2 linked regions of the Pelagibaculum spongiae genome follow. The protein of the gene in region 2 binds, or shares a complex with, the protein of the main gene of each other region. Links are inferred from orthologs where the notes say so. Each region holds a gene or a part of one and is shown on either strand. Other genes may lie near its edges.

Region 1 (6,464 bases), on a different replicon or contig from region 2:
CCCGAGTCAGAAATGATTCGGGATTTTTTTTAACCGATATCTATTTATGATCGGTTAAAGCCAATTTAAGCCATAAGGGTTGATAGCGAATTATTCGAGTCAGCCAGTTATGCATAGTTTGTCCGGCAGCCATAGCGAACGGGTACCACCTGAATCCATCTCGAACTCAGAAGTGAAACCGTTTAGCGCCGATGGTAGTGTGGGGCTTCCCCATGTGAGAGTAGGTCACTGCCGGACGCCAATTTGAAAACCCGATTGCTTAACTGCAATCGGGTTTTTTTATGTCTGTAGGAAATGAATAAAACAAAAAAATATTGGCCAGGTAACCACTGTAATCCCCGAATGTCGTCGCTCGGGCCTACAGCTGCTCGGTAACGACCCACGATGCCAAGCATTTAATTTCGGGTGAATTTTAGATAGGTTGACACCGAGCGTTAGCGAGCTGCAACTTGACCATGCTGCAATTAATGCCAAAGGCCAGATTGAATTGCGGTTAATTCCAAAGATTGGGATTGAGCCGCTGCCATTAATTGTTTACGTGTATTGATCCTTAATCAGAGATACCGAAAATAAGGCTAAACAGGCATAATGTTGTGAGACGTAGTTGAATTAACAAGCTGATCTTAAAAAATTATGAAACCCTTTTTCTCATCATTGATTGCTGTTGTTGTTTTATTGGTGCTGGCGTTGTGGCTTTTTCCCAGCGAGCCAGCTCGTAATATTCCACCACCTTGGCAAATTGAAACCACTGAAAATAACTCGATTCGTGTGATGGGAATTACCTTGCGACAAACTCGTTTGCAGCAAGTGGTCGATTTATATGGTGAACCACCTGCAGTTAGTTTGTTTGAAGATACAGATGGTTCTCGTCAACTGGAGGCTTTCTTCCAGACGCTGGATCTAAATGGTTTGCGAGCACGAATGGTTTTAGTACTTTTGGCCGATGATCTAACGCTGCAGCAGTTATATGATCGGGGTGCTCGAATTCAAAATGTTGAGTCGGGCGGTAAGCGGATTAGCTTGAATAAGACCGACTTAGCTTTGGCATTTCAGTTACCGGTTCGTGCGATTAGTTATTTGCCAAAAACCGATTTACCAGAAGATATTTTAGAGCAACGCTTTGGCCAGCCGGCTGAAAAACGCCCAGTAATGGCACATCCCGATGCTGAGGTTGGCTCAGAAAAAGCTAAAGAACAGCAGTCGGTTGAATGGATTTATCCAAAGAAACAGTTGCAAATAACGGTCAGTGATTCAGCGCGTGAAGTGCTGCATTATGGTCGCTAGCAATGGCTCTAAACACTAGATAAACAAGCGAGAAATATTTTAGAATCGCAAAAAAACCGCCTTTCTCTATTTATTGAGAGGGCGGTTTTTTTATGGAGTGCTCGATAGATTTCTGATCTAAATCGTCGACATCTTCGTCAAGTAAGATCCGGCTGGCTTCGCCCTCTAAGTCATCAAACTGCCCGGACTTAGCGCTCCAGATAAATACCAGCAACATCACTGCACCGATAATTAGCATTAAAGGAATCAGCGTATAGATCACATCCATAGCGGCTTACCCTTGAGTAGTTAGCGCGAGCTTTTTGCGAAAAATCTGCATTTGCTCTTGGTAACCACAATGATTAAGAAACTGCTGAGCATCTTCAGAAGAAGCCAAAATACAAATTTCTTTGGCTTTAGCTTCTAGCGCATTTTGCTCCATTTGTTCTAATAAGAAGCGACCAACACCTCTTTTTCGCGTGACTTCTCGTACCGTGATGACACTGATTTCTACGGTGCCTTGGTTGACTGGGCCCATGATAGCGGCAGCTAAATAGCGACCATTAAACATTGCTACCCAAATTTTACTGCCCTGAACAATTGCATCGCGCCAAAAGCTCTGGATATCGGGTTCTTCCGGAAAGATTTTGCTTAGCTGATCTTCGGTAAACGGATCCAGTTCTGTAAGGGGAAAGGCGCTTAATCGCATATAACCTGCTCAAGTAATGAAAACACACGGATCGTCGCTTGATCATAAAAGATCGGCAAAATGCCAATCTTTATGGGTGATCAGGGGCGCGCATCCAATAACAGATCCCGCATTTGCGTAGGATCCTTTAACTCAGTCAGTTCACCGTCGCGAGGGTTCAATACATCAGTCAGACGGGATAACCAGAAACGCAAAGCTGCTGCCCGTTGCATGGCAGGTAATGCTTGTTTCTCAGCTTCCGACAAGCTGCGCTGAGATTGATAACCCTCCAGCAAAGCTTCTAGCTTATCGCGATTGAAACTGGTCAAACTGTCTCGGCACCAATCCAGTGCAGTGATCGCAATATCAAACACTAGCACATCGTCACAAGCGAAGAAGAAATCCAACATGCCGGATAATTCATCGCCATCAAAAAGAGCGTTGTCGCGGAATAAATCACCATGAACAACGCCCCGCGGCAAACTTTGCCAGTCGATGGCTTGTTGAAAAACCAGCTCATCTTTTAACAGCTGCTGGTCTTTCTCTGGCAGGGCAGACATCATTTCGCCGGCTGCCTGCATTCGCCAGCTATGACCCATTTCATTATCTCGATGATCAGGATAATCAGCGCATAGCAAGTGCATTTTTGCCAACTCTGCACCAATGATTCGACAATGGCTGAACAGGGTTTTTTCTAGTACTTCACCTGGCAGGCGGACTGCTAACTGAGCGGGCTTGCCGTGTTTTTCACTGAAGCAGGCGAATAAACTGCCATCGGCTCTTTTTAACGGCCAGCCACAGCGTAAACCACCCGCATGTAAAAAGTTGGTCAGATTGAGGAAATAAGGCAGTTCTTCTGCTTCGGTTTGTTCAAAAATAGTCAGAACAAACTCACCCTGGTCGGTGGTGACAAAATAATTGGTATTCACCACACCTGCACTGATTCCACGGTAGCGAACCAGCTGGCCTACTTGATAGCTGTCGAGAAAGGCCTGTAATTCATCTCGATCAATAGTGGTGTACACCGACATTCAGTAAAACTCCCTGATCTTCTATCAGAACTGTAAGGTCACCAAAAAACTTGAGTCTTATGGCCTGTTACCATCGAAATAATACCCAGGTTGGTGGCGCACTAGGTGGCCCCAAATCGATTCCCCGACGTTGAAAGTTACCTTCGCCATTTGGGTCAATCAGAAAGTAAGGCTTGCCAATGCTCGGCACCACCTTGATCAGATAGAGTCGGCCATTAATCCGGTACTCGTAAGCTGTTTTGTCGTCATTGGTGCTGATGGTGATTTCCGGTTCTGGCAGATTACCCGGTGCCACAGACGGTTGTGAGAGAGGACTGTTTAGATCATCAGCAGCGAATACTATTGAACTGCTAAGCAGCAAGCCTGCCAAGGCTGCAAGATTTTTCATTTTTCTGTCCTGCTAATTGGCTTGTCATCGATTATAACCAGCCAAAGCAGGTGCTTGAAAATAAAAGCGGAGTTTTCTGCAAATTAGTTACTTTTGAATGATCTATCAATAAACTTTGTTGGCTTAAAATGTTGAGTTGATAGAACGAATTTAGCGCAAAAAAAAGGGCAAACTGAAACGTCAGATTACCCTTGGTTTTGTATCATCATGTGAAAGAAAATCTGGGGGATTTCCAATCAAAATATGAGATGCGCAACCCCGGCGATTACCGGCAAGGTCACCAGCGTTCTTAATATAAAAATCACAAATAACTCACCCAGCGTTACTGGAATCTTGCTGCCTAATAACAACGCCCCTACTTCTGATAAATAAATCAGCTGGGTGAGCGATAAAGCAGCAATGACAAAGCGAGTCATTTCACTTTCAATCGATGAAGCAAGAATCGCCGGTACAAACATATCGGCGAAGCCAACGACCATGGTGGTTGATGCTTGCTGAGCTTCTGGAATCTGTAATAACTCCAGTAATGGCAAGAAAGGCATGCCTAGCCAGTTAAATATGGGGGTATGTTCGGCGATCACCAAAGCTACGGTGCCGATTGCCATAATCACTGGTAATACGCCAAATACCATATCAACGGCATTTTTTATCCCATCAACAAATACTTGGCTCGGATTTTTAACTTCTGCTGCACGCTGCAGTGCTTTTTCCAGACCCCAGCTAAAGCTACTTTTGCCCGCTGGAATTAAATCATGTTCAGCAGTACGTTGGCTGCCATCAAAGAATAAGTCTTTCTTGCGTGATAGCGGAGGCAGTTTGGGAACAATAAAGGCTGCTACAACACCAGCCAAACAGACTGTGGCGTAGAAAGGCAAAAACAAATGCTCTAGCCCGACTTCGGCAATCACCACCAGTGAAAAAGTAATTGAAACTGCCGAGAAGGTAGTGCCGATCACCGCCGCTTCGCGTTGGGTATAGAACTTGGTTTCGTACTGTTTGCTGGTCATTAAGATGCCAACACTGCCATCACCCAACCAGCTAGCCATGCAATCGATGGCTGAACGACCTGGCAAATTAAACAAAGGCCGCATCACTTTGGTTGCCATGGCACCGAGTAATTCTAGTAAGCCGAAGTTCATTAATAGTGGCAATAACAAACCAGCAAAAATAAATACTGCAAACAAGGTTGGTAGTAAATCGTTAAGAACTAATCCGCCAGTGGCACCGGAGCGTAATATTTCTGGGCCAAGGCCAAAATAGGTTAAGGCAACAAAAATAGCGCCACACACCCGAACTGCTAACCAGCCTTTGCTTGGGCTGAATAGATCGCGTAAAAATTCAGATCCAGCAATTTTTTTTGGTTTGAATAAAGTTGCAGCAGCACTGACCAGCGCAGTAAAGATAACCACAGCTGAAATAATACCAGTAATGCTATCGCCTAATAGCACTTTTAACTGCTTGGCTAATAAGGCAACCGGAATAGTAATTTCGCCATTAAAGCTAACAGGCGTAACAAATAGGGTCAGACCAATTAATGAAGGGATTAGAAAAGCCAACCAATTCAATGGCGAGGTTGATGATTTAATATCACAGGTCTGAGGCTGCATTTGTATTGCCCTGATAAAAACTAAACGAAAATCTCAAGCGCATAATTATGCTTTAAATTGAATAGTCATGGTAGGCAGAGCGAGCTGATCATTAGGTTTCTTGATTTGACTCATATGGAAAAGTTTAAGAGAGAAGCTATACCGAGTTGTCAGTTATATGCTCTTTGACTTGCCTTTCTACAGTATCAAGGTGTGCAATTAGCATTGATGGCGTCGAGTCTGATCGTCTTAGAGAAGTTAGAGAACTTGGAGGGGTTATGTCTGGATTCGTGTCTGTGGATTCTTCAGCTATTTCACTCAGTAATCGTTTTCTTTTAGAGGGCTGTAAAGAGTTCTGGGTTAAGTTAGGAGCGCTATGAGTACGAAGAAATTCATTATGAGAATGGAATGTTGGCAATCGTCCGGACTGCGACAACTCAATAGTGCTATTTGCTGCAGATTCATCAAGAGTATTTTCAGATGCAGATACTGAATTATTTAAAGCGCTAACTTGAAAAACGACCAAATTAGAAAGCGTTAGATTGATATTGCTTGAACTGTTGCTCGAGTTTTGTCTGGAAAAATCCCTTATAAGCATTTGCTGAGAAGAAGATCTTGAAATATTTAAGTCAGTAGTTGTGGTATTAGAGCTATCGCTAGAGTTTTGTCTGGAAGTCATTCCTATCTTTTGCACAATAACTTCTTGCAGCTCATGTTCACCAGAATGGCTTGTAGTATTTAAGCGAGGTAAATGGTGGGATTCTCTCCACGAATCTTGTATATTTTTTAATACTGGCAGAAGGCATTTACTACCTCTTCTTAGAAGTGTTGCTACAGGTCTACCTAGTTGCCAACTACCAAAAATAGCGGTTGAGCTAATTAATTCTGCTACAAGAACGGCGACAACAGGGTCTACATCTTTTGAGGTTAAATCTCTAATGATTGCTGCTGGGCCAAAGGCCGCCAAGCCGACACAAGCGGGAGCCAAAGCAAGCGAATAGCCGATTAAATTTGAGATGCCATAACCAGATAAAAATTGTTTTTTGATTTCAACGCAAGAAAATTGTGGATGGCTTCTGAATTGAGAGTGTTCTGTGATATTTTTCTTTTGTATTAAAATACGTAATGTTTGAAAAATGCGTCCAAGCGCAAAAACTGACGTTGCTGCAATAAAAATATTAGTAGAGAAGAATAGAATATCTTGTTGAATACTTGCATCTATTTCAAACGCTTCTTGGCCGATAGCCGAGCCAGAAGCTAAGTCAAAACCAGAACCAGATCCCGATCCAGATCCCGAAGCGACATCTGCTTGAAGCAGTAGATAAATAGATAAATAACGACTGAGTACTCGAGAAGGTATGTGAATAAGAAGAGGTAGTTCTCTGGCAATTTGTTTTGAGATAAAGTGTGAATTATTCGAATTATTAGGTTCAATTTGAAAATGAGACTCGTTGGGTGCAGCTAAAGCGGCCCGAGAGAACAAACCTCTTGCGAAATGAAATGTAAGG
Region 2 (9,157 bases):
TGGCTATAAAGCGGTGGCAGATCTAGAGGTCGACCCGAGCCACAATTGGAAAATTTACCAGTTGTTACTGGCACAGAAAATGAATCGGTTGAGCCCAATAAATAGTGCAGCGGATTCATTCTTTACATGTCACAATCTGACACCGGGGGTTTACTATGAATAGGATGATGACTGATTAAGGATAATGCCCGAAAATTTATTGCTGTGAACACCAATCGCCTCCGCCAATATTTAGATATAATTCCCATCGACTTAAAAAATTCTATTTTCATCATGTACCTAGAATTTCAATACGCCACCCATGATCTTAACTATATCCCAATCAATAAATCTAATGACCGGGATAACTGAAAAAAACTGACATTCAACGCGATTGCGGCAACCGTTTCTTCATTTCGAATACGATTATACTGAATTGATGTCACGACGAAAACCAGATTAACTCTGGTTATTGAAATTACATCTTATTTTAAAGCTTCTGACTTAAACTCACCCAATAAAAATGAGCAAATTTCAATACGCCACCCATGATCTTAACTATATCCCAATCAATAAATCTAATGACCGGGATAACTGAAAAAACTGGCATTCGATGCGATTGCGGCAGTCACTTTCTTCGTTTCGAATGCGATCATACCGAATTGATGCCACGGCGAAAACCAGATTAACTCTGGTTATTGAAATTACATCTTATTTTAAAGCTTCTGACTTAAACTCACCCAATAAAAATGAGCATCAGGAGGGTGGTTGTTTTCCAGATGTTTGTGCTTGCTGTTGCCAAGCCTCGGTTTGTTGTTTGACCCGCTCTTTAAACTGTTTGAGGTTCAGCGCATCGCCCATCGCATGGGCAAACTGTCTTGCACTGGCCATCACAGTGCTGCGACCGCTCATGGCAGAAGCCCACCAGCGAGCATCTGTTTTGATTTCTAATCGTTCAAAAATGGGCGGCAAACTGCTGTCCATATGTTTCTTATCAGTGCGCGCCATGCGAGCACTGGCATCAACTAATTCCAAATAATCTTTTAATGGCAGCGGATGAACCGTGTCTTTGATGTTAATGCTGGGTTTTCTTTCACTATCGACAAAAGGTTTTAATCGGGCGAAATTGTAATCATATCGGCGTTGATGATTTCTTTTTCGGCTTTTTTTCCTGCGATGATTACTCGCGGGTAATTCCGTTTCCACTCGCGCTTGAACTGAAGTGTAATTTGAGTCTTCCGGGGTTTGTGCAATGCCTGCACGAAGCGGGTTAAGATCGACATAAGCCATGCAGGTTAGCAGTGCTTGTTGATCGAGCAACGCTTGCGCTTTAAAGCGCCCTTCTCAAAAGCGGCCTTTGCATAGATCTTCCGCATTGGCGATGCGTGCTAGCGGCTCGTTAATTGAGCGCATAAACCAGCTAATGGAATAAAGCCGTTCTCGGTAAATCGTGTTGGCAGTGTCTTCAACCCACTGAACTTGCATATGGGTAAGTAAACGGTGCTTGTTTGGATCGAGATAATCTTTAACCCAAGGGTGAGGCGAAAACACTTTGCAGTATTGCAACAGCACCTGCCTAATATTCCAGCTTTTTGCACGCTCGACATCGACATAAACTACTAGATGATAATGATTCGACATCACAGCGTAAGCTGCGATATCAACCGCAAATGCCTTGCTCAGCCGATCAATTCTATCGACAATCCACTGGCGACGGTGATCGTAATTCTTACGGTGCTTTTTAAGTAGCGTTGGATCTTCACCACACAGCCACCCTCGCCTAACACAACGCGAAATTACATGGAGAAATGGATTTTCTTTCGGATCGTATAGAATAGCTCTAGGTGCTGGCATGATGTGAAAATGACAACTTTTTCAAGTGCCGTTCCTGCAAAAATCAACGGTTGCCAAAGATTAAATCAATGGCAACCATATGAGAAATCAAATGTTTTTTGGCAAGTATAAATAGTATCTTGGGTGGCGTTATTCTTATGCTTTATCTAGAGAACCACCATTCTCCCAAACTCTAAACCTTTCAGCCGCATTTGAGTCAAGGCTTAGTGAGTAGTCAATTGGTATTTCAATGCGCCCTTGTCTCTTTGTCGCAGCGTAGAGTTTATCTGAATAGAACAATATTCCCTTTCCATAGAAATACTTTTTAAGTGTTGGGCAATGTTCTTCAATTTCCTTCAGAGAGGAATGTGAAAAATCAGAATCAAGATTATTCGTGGAATAAACTAACCTAAATCCTTTGAACAGATCTTCATTGTTTTCGATAAGGTTTCTAAAACTATTAGCAGGTTCATGCAGTAATATTGCATTTACTGCACTTTGAAGTCTCATTATCCTTTCTTGCTGACTCTCTATTCGCACGAAACTATCCTTGTATTGTTAACATTGTATTGGTAGGAAACCCCGTTTTTCTTGGCTTGACTATCCAGATATTTCCGGTATCAGAGGCTGTAAATTCGCCAGTTAATCAGTCCCGTCAATACAATGTCTCGGTTATTAGTCAATTAGCAATGGGTTTCACTGTTACTGCTAATTTTGTTGATCGAATATCCCGATATCACCCGGTTATCCGAGCCGCTCGGTTTGCCTGTTGGCTCGGTTTATTAGCGATACGTGCTTTCCGAATGCATCTTTAGATGGCGCTAAGTATCTGCTAGACAAATGTTATTTTGTAATTCTACCGCTATTGATAATCTAATCAAAGGGTTTGGTTGGATTTGAGGCGCTTGCAGTGTAATTGGCAGGTGGTTGTTTGATCTGAAGTAAGTTCTTTTACCATCCATGGCCATGGTTCCCCGCCCTCCGTGGCGAGGATGACGCGGGGGCTAGTAATGAAAACTGAGTAGCCAAACTATGGATGACGCAGGGGCTAGCAATGAAAACTGAGTAGCCAAACTATGGATGACGCGGTGGCCAGCAATTAAAACCGAATAACCGAACTATGGATGACGCGCTGGCTAGCAATAAAACGAAGGTGCGGTGAAAGTTTTTGAGGGATTTAAAAAGAAGCATTCAAGGTATTTCAGCCAGGCTGCTGCAGGCTGAATTGAAACAGCCCGACCGAAATAGGGTGGTGTTTTTTTAACGCGCGAGCGCTAATGCAACACCCTGGCCGCCGCCAATGCATAATGTCGCCACGCCTTTTTTGGCGTCGCGTTTTTGCATTTCGTGGATCAGGCTAACCAGAATACGACAACCGGATGCACCAATTGGGTGGCCCAGTGCGATTGCACCGCCGTTGACGTTTAATTTTTCAGCATCAATCTTCAGTTCTTTGCCTACGGCAATTGCTTGCGCGGCGAAAGCTTCATTCGCTTCGATCAAATCGAGTTGATCCATGCTCCAGCCAGCTTTTTCCAGACACTTGCGAGTGGCTGGTACCGGGCCAATACCCATAATTGATGGGTCAACACCAGCGCTCGCTGATGCAGCAATGGTTGCCAGAGGCGTTAAACCCAGTTCTGCGGCTTTTTCGGCAGAACAAACAATCACAGCGGCTGCGCCGTCATTAATGCCAGAAGCATTAGCGGCGGTTACCGTGCCATCTTTTTTAAAGGCCGGGCGAAGCTTGGTCATGCCTTCGATGTCGGCACCGTGACGAGGGTATTCATCCTGATCAAAAATGATTGGATCTTTACGACGCTGTGGAATTGAAACGGCAATAATCTCGTCGTTAAATTTACCAGCATTTTGCGCCGCTTCGGCCTTGTTTTGCGAAGTGACTGCAAACAAGTCTTGTTCCTGGCGACTAATTGAATATTTTTCTGCCAAGTTCTCGGCAGTAATACCCATGTGGTAGTCATTGAAAGCATCCCATAATCCATCGCTGATCATGGTGTCTTGCAATTCCCAGTTACCCATTTTTTTGCCATCACGGGAAGCAGGCAGAATATGTGCCGATGCACTCATATTTTCCTGACCGCCAGCAATAATCATTTCTGCTTCACCCAAAGCAATCGCTTGGGCTGCCAGTTGAACAGCTTTTAAACCACTGCCGCAAACCTTGTTAATGGTCATGCATGGGGTTTCGGCTTTCAGGCCAGCATTGATTGAAGCCTGACGCGCAGGGTTTTGACCACAGCCAGCAGTTAATACTTGGCCGAGGATGACTTCATCGATTTGTTCAGGTTGGATTTTGCTACTTTGCAGCAAGCCGCGAATAACGGTTGCGCCCAATTCGGTAGCTGGAACACCGGCAAGGCTGCCGCCAAAACTTCCGATTGCGGTACGACCCGCGGCAACTATGACTACTTCGTGCATCTTGTGACTCCTGTTTGTTTTTGTTCTTCCTTGTGCGAATGCAGGTTTTGCTAGTGATTAAGCTGCTAGCAAGGTCTGTGATCATAAAGTGCTTTTTATCTTGGATACAACTGTATAACGACGTAATTGTCAGATAAATAAAAGGGCGGGGTGGTACGTACCAACCTGTAAGCGGTAGGTTCACCTTTAAACACCGAATTTGTTTTAACCATCACCATCCATGGCAACTGGGTGACTCAAAAGGATGTAATAAATGCAGAAAATGCAGGGACGCAACTTTTCTGCCCGGCATCTCGGCTTTGGCATTCTGCGTCGCTCTACCTTCTGCATCCATGCAGTCGTCTTTGGTGAGGATGACGTGCTCGGCAGATTTTGCTGAATGGTTTTAATTTTTTAAACAAAAAAAACGCCGTGCAAATTGCTTTGCACGGCGTTTTTTCGGTTTTCGGTCGACTTAATAATTAAGCGACTTGAACCGGGATGGCGTTGCTGGAACGAACAATTTCGTTCCCTTCGCCGATATAAACCAGGTGTGGTTTATATGCACGGGCTTCTTGATCGCTCATTGCAGAATATGCGCAGATAATTACACGATCACCAACAGAAGCTCGGTGTGCTGCTGCACCATTTACAGAGATGATTCTGGAGCCGGCTTCTGCGCGAATTGCGTAGGTTGTGAACCGCTCGCCATTGGCGATGTTGTAGATCTGGATTTGCTCGTGGTCGAGAATTCCTGATGCGTCCAACAGTTCACTATCAATTGCACATGAACCTTCATACTCTAACTCGGCATGGGTAACCCTTGCCTGGTGCAACTTGCCTTTAAGCATTGTGTGTTGCATTGCACTCTCCAGTCTTCTCTTAGAATTTGCTACTTCTTGCAACAGCACTACGGCACTTTACCGAGCCCGCTGTTGAAAGGCGGCCGATTATCACTCAGCCCAGCCGTTTATTGCAAAAAAATTTGCTCATTGTCAATAAGACGTGTTTGGCCTAATGCGGCGGCGGCCAGTATAACCAGCTCTTTATCGGTTGCGCCAGCCGGTTCTAGGTCATTTCGTCGGGCAATATTGAAGTAATCCGGTTTAAAACCGAGTTGTTCAAGTTTGCACTTGGCATGTTCCGAAATTTGATCAAATTCCACATCGCCAGTACGGATTTTTTCAGCGGCTTCAAGTAGTACCTGACGAAGTTTTGGTGCCAGTGACCGCTGATGAATATTCAAATAACCGTTGCGCGAGCTCATCGCTAAACCATCGGATTCACGCACTAATTCACCGCCGATAATTTCGATCGGCATGCAAAGGTCGTGGACCATTTTGCGAATCACTTGCAGCTGTTGAAAATCTTTTTCACCGAAAACTGCTAAGTCTGGCTGTACCAGATTAAACAGTTTGGTGACGACGGTGGTTATGCCGCCAAAGAATACCGGCCGGCTAGAACCGCAATGGTGTTGGGTGATATTAGGAACGGCTACTCGAGTTTGGTCTTCTAGTGCGCAGGGGTAAATTTCTTCTAGCGGCGGGCAGAAAACTAAATCGGTTTGATATTGATCGAGCTGCTGGCAATCTTGATCCAGTGTTCTTGGATAGCTTTCGAGGTCTTCGCCGGGTGCAAATTGCATCGGATTAACAAAAATACTGACAATTACCTTGTCTGCCTTTTGCTTGGCTTTTTCTACTAGAGATAAATGTCCCTGATGCAGATTCCCCATTGTCGGTACAAAACCAACAATCAACCCCTGATGACGCCACTGACGAACTTGCTGGCGAAGTTCAGCGGTACTTTTTACTATCTGCATGTTCACTACCTGATCGACTAATGGCCGGCGATCAGTTAATAGCGCACTGAATATTGTCAGGCGCTAGGCTGCTGGCACCGGCAATAAAAATTATTTGAAACTGTGCTCTGCGGTTGGAAATTGCAGGTTTTTAACTTGGCTGACGTAGGCTGCAACGGCAGATGCAATGGATCCATTAGAATCGGCCATAAAATCTTTAACAAATTTAGGGCGCTTGCCACTGGTGACGCCGAGCATGTCGTGCATTACTAAAATTTGACCATCACAATAAGCACCGGCACCTATGCCAATCACTGGAATGGAAACTTGCTGACTGACAGATTGAGCCAATGATGAAGGGACGCATTCCAACAACAACATGTTGGCGCCCGCATGTTCTAGCTGAACTGCTTCATCGATGATTGAGGTTGCTTGAGCATCGTTACGGCCCTGCACTTTATAGCCACTGAGCAGGTTGACCTGTTGTGGCATTAAGCCCAAATGGGCGCAAACCGGAATACCACCGCGAACCATTTTTCTGACCAAGTCACACATCCAAGCGCCGCCTTCTAGCTTGACGATCTCGGCACCGGCACGCATTAATTGTGCGGCATTGGCCAAGCCTTCAGCTTCAGTGGCGTAACTCATAAATGGCATGTCAGCCATCAATAGTGCATTGGGTTTTGCCGCAGCAACCGCTCGGGTGTGATAAACGATATCTTCTACGGTAACTGGAACGGTGCTGCCCTTGCCCTGAAGTACCATGCCGAGTGAGTCACCCACTAGCAGCATATCCACTGCTTGCTGATCGAACAGCGCGGCAAAACTGGCATCGTATGCGGTAAGAGAAGCAATTTTTTCGCCCTTTTGCTTCATATGAGCAAGGCGAGATAGGGTGATTTTGTTCATCAGTGCTGCACTTAAAGTATCGGGAACGCGGCTAAAAGTACCAAGTTGGCAGGTTTCAGTCTATGAGCCTGAGCGAATGGTCAGAACAATTTTCCAATAACTGCTCAATCGGGCGGCCATCAGGCAGTTTTAGCTCAGGCGCTAATTCATGTAACGGCTTGAGTACAAAGTCTCTTTCGGCAATGCCAGGGTGGGGCACTGTCAACCTAGGGTGATTAATTTGTTGCTGGTCATAGATTAATAAATCTAGGTCAAGCGTTCGTTCGCCCCAGCGCCGGTTTCGGACTCGCCCATGCTCATTTTCAATTGCTTGCAGTGCATCGAGTAGGGCGATAGGTGCTAATTCGGTTTTTAACATGGCAACGGCGTTGACGTAATCTGGCTGGTCTTGCGGCCCCATTGGGCTGCTTGAATAGAGGCGTGATATGGTCACCACGCCTAATTTTTCCAGTTCAGCTTGCGCTTTTAGCAACTGCTGTTTGGGTTGTTCAAGATTGCTGCCTAGACCAATCCAGCTGGTTGCGATTGCACTGCTCATTACTCAAAAGATCCCTGGTCAGAGGTTGGCTGCTCTGCAGCACCACTACTTTTACCGCTAGGTTTTCTACGGCGACGAGGACGGCGCTTTTTCGGCCCACCTAGCTGGCGAACCATTTTGCTTTTCTCTTCTGTGCCACCGGTTTGGAATTCAGTCCACCAATCGGTTAGCTCGGCACAATCTTCACCGCTTTCTTTACGCAGTAAAAGAATGTCATAAGCAGCGCGGAACCTTGGGTGCTCAAATAAGCGCCATGCACGACGGCCTTGGCGTTTATGCAGCCTAAACTGCAAGCTCCACATTTCTCGAGTAGGCAATGAGAAACGCTTAGGAATTGAAATGCGGCTTAATTGCTGTTCTAACACATCATTAATCGCGTTGTGTTCAGCAATATGCGCTTCAGTACCTTTATTTAGCTGGTGGTCATGTGCCCGTTGAATGGCTGGCCACAAAATAACCGCCATTAAAAATGCCGGGGTCACTGGCTGGTCATTTTTAATGCGTGAATCAGTATTCAGGCAAGCTTGGTGAATCAGCTTGCGATAGCCTTCACCATGCTCGGGATCCTTCAGGCAATCAGCTGTTTGTGGAAACAGTACTGCAAATAAGCCAAAGCGACTTAACTGCTCAAAACTGGCTGCAGCATGGCCGGAGAAAAATAGCTTAAGGAATTCTTCAAACAGCCGCGCCGAAGGAATATCTTCTAGCAATGTTGCTAGAGACGGGATGCATGTGGCGGTATTTGGCTCAATTTCAAAATCAAGCTTGGCAGCAAAGCGAGCGGCTCGCAGCATGCGAACCGGATCTTCCCGATAGCGGGTTTCCGGATCACCAATCATGCGAATTTTCTTGGCTTTAAGGTCTTCTACGCCATTGCTGAAATCGATAACGCTGAAATCATCAATGTTGTAGTACAAACCATTAATAGTGAAGTCCCGGCGTTCGGCGTCATCATCCAAGTTGCCCCAGACATTATCGCGGCGAATCATTCCTGACTCATCACTACTTGCCTGATCGGCAGTGCTGCCTTCTTTATGGCTGGCACGGAAGGTCGCGGTTTCGATAATTTCGCGGCCAAAATGGATGTGCGCCAAACGAAAGCGGCGGCCAATTAGACGGCAATTGCTAAACAATGCCTTGATTTGCTCAGGCGTTGCATCGGTAGCAATATCGAAATCTTTAGGAGCCTTGCCAAGTAATATGTCTCGAACACCACCGCCTACCAGATAGGCTTGGTAGCCAGCTTTATTAAGTCGATAGAGTACTTTCAACGCGTTAGGGCTGATTTGCTTGCGACTGATCTGGTGATCTGGGCGAGGAATCGTTCTCATCTGGGGAGCTGGTGTCCTTGGGGTCAGCCATGTACGGCAATTGCTGACAATTCGCTGGATAAGAGATGGGGATTTCGAGGCAGTCAAGGTTTACGTCACGCTCAGGTTGGCAGGGCTACTAAATGATCGAGCCGGGATGATATCACGCTCTGAACAGGATGGAAGGAATCTCTATTGATGGTGGGCAGAGAGATAGTAGATTTTGCAGGTTTTTAGCAAATTATGCCCCGGGGATAGAATCCCCGGGCCAGTCAGGTCATTTGAGGCGCCTTTTATGGCTTACTGACGGTTTGGGCTGTTTTTGTTATTTTTCTCGCCGCGTACCGTTGTATTGTTATTGTTGTCTTG

What was found.
Region 1: the proteins of panD (region 2) and panM are in contact, whole or in part, in a crystal structure (PDB 4CRY), measured with the Escherichia coli proteins. The link is inferred for Pelagibaculum spongiae from one-to-one orthologs.

Annotation. Positions count from the first base shown.
Region 1 is NZ_QDDL01000002.1:622,898-629,361, reverse strand. The notes cover bases 266-3,018. They hold panM (aspartate 1-decarboxylase autocleavage activator PanM), read right to left. Parts: upstream 1,973-3,018; coding sequence 1,559-1,972; downstream 266-1,558. Other genes in these bases: DC094_RS08780 (homoserine kinase), read right to left, coding at 2,053-2,982; ccoS (cbb3-type cytochrome oxidase assembly protein CcoS), read right to left, coding at 1,355-1,552; DC094_RS08795 (hypothetical protein), read left to right, coding at 634-1,284. Outside these bases: DC094_RS08775 (DUF2782 domain-containing protein), read right to left, coding at 3,050-3,370; DC094_RS08770 (YjiH family protein), read right to left, coding at 3,607-4,977; DC094_RS08765 (hypothetical protein), read right to left, coding at 5,114-6,464. UniProt on the Escherichia coli protein: Controls both the activation and catalytic activity of PanD in a coenzyme A (CoA)-dependent fashion.
Region 2 is NZ_QDDL01000001.1:1,092,160-1,101,316, reverse strand. What follows is about bases 3,404-6,150. They hold panD (aspartate 1-decarboxylase), read right to left. Parts: upstream 5,094-6,150; coding sequence 4,713-5,093; downstream 3,404-4,712. Other genes in these bases: panB (3-methyl-2-oxobutanoate hydroxymethyltransferase), read right to left, coding at 6,143-6,150; panC (pantoate--beta-alanine ligase), read right to left, coding at 5,201-6,052; DC094_RS04685 (acetyl-CoA C-acetyltransferase), read right to left, coding at 3,404-4,251. Outside these bases: DC094_RS04705 (hypothetical protein), read left to right, coding at 1-163; DC094_RS04700 (hypothetical protein), read right to left, coding at 736-1,299; DC094_RS04695 (hypothetical protein), read right to left, coding at 1,324-1,833; DC094_RS04690 (hypothetical protein), read right to left, coding at 1,969-2,322; more of DC094_RS04685, read right to left, coding at 3,073-3,403; more of panB, read right to left, coding at 6,151-6,940; folK (2-amino-4-hydroxy-6-hydroxymethyldihydropteridine diphosphokinase), read right to left, coding at 6,996-7,478; polynucleotide adenylyltransferase PcnB, read right to left, coding at 7,478-8,809. UniProt on the Escherichia coli protein: Catalyzes the pyruvoyl-dependent decarboxylation of aspartate to produce beta-alanine.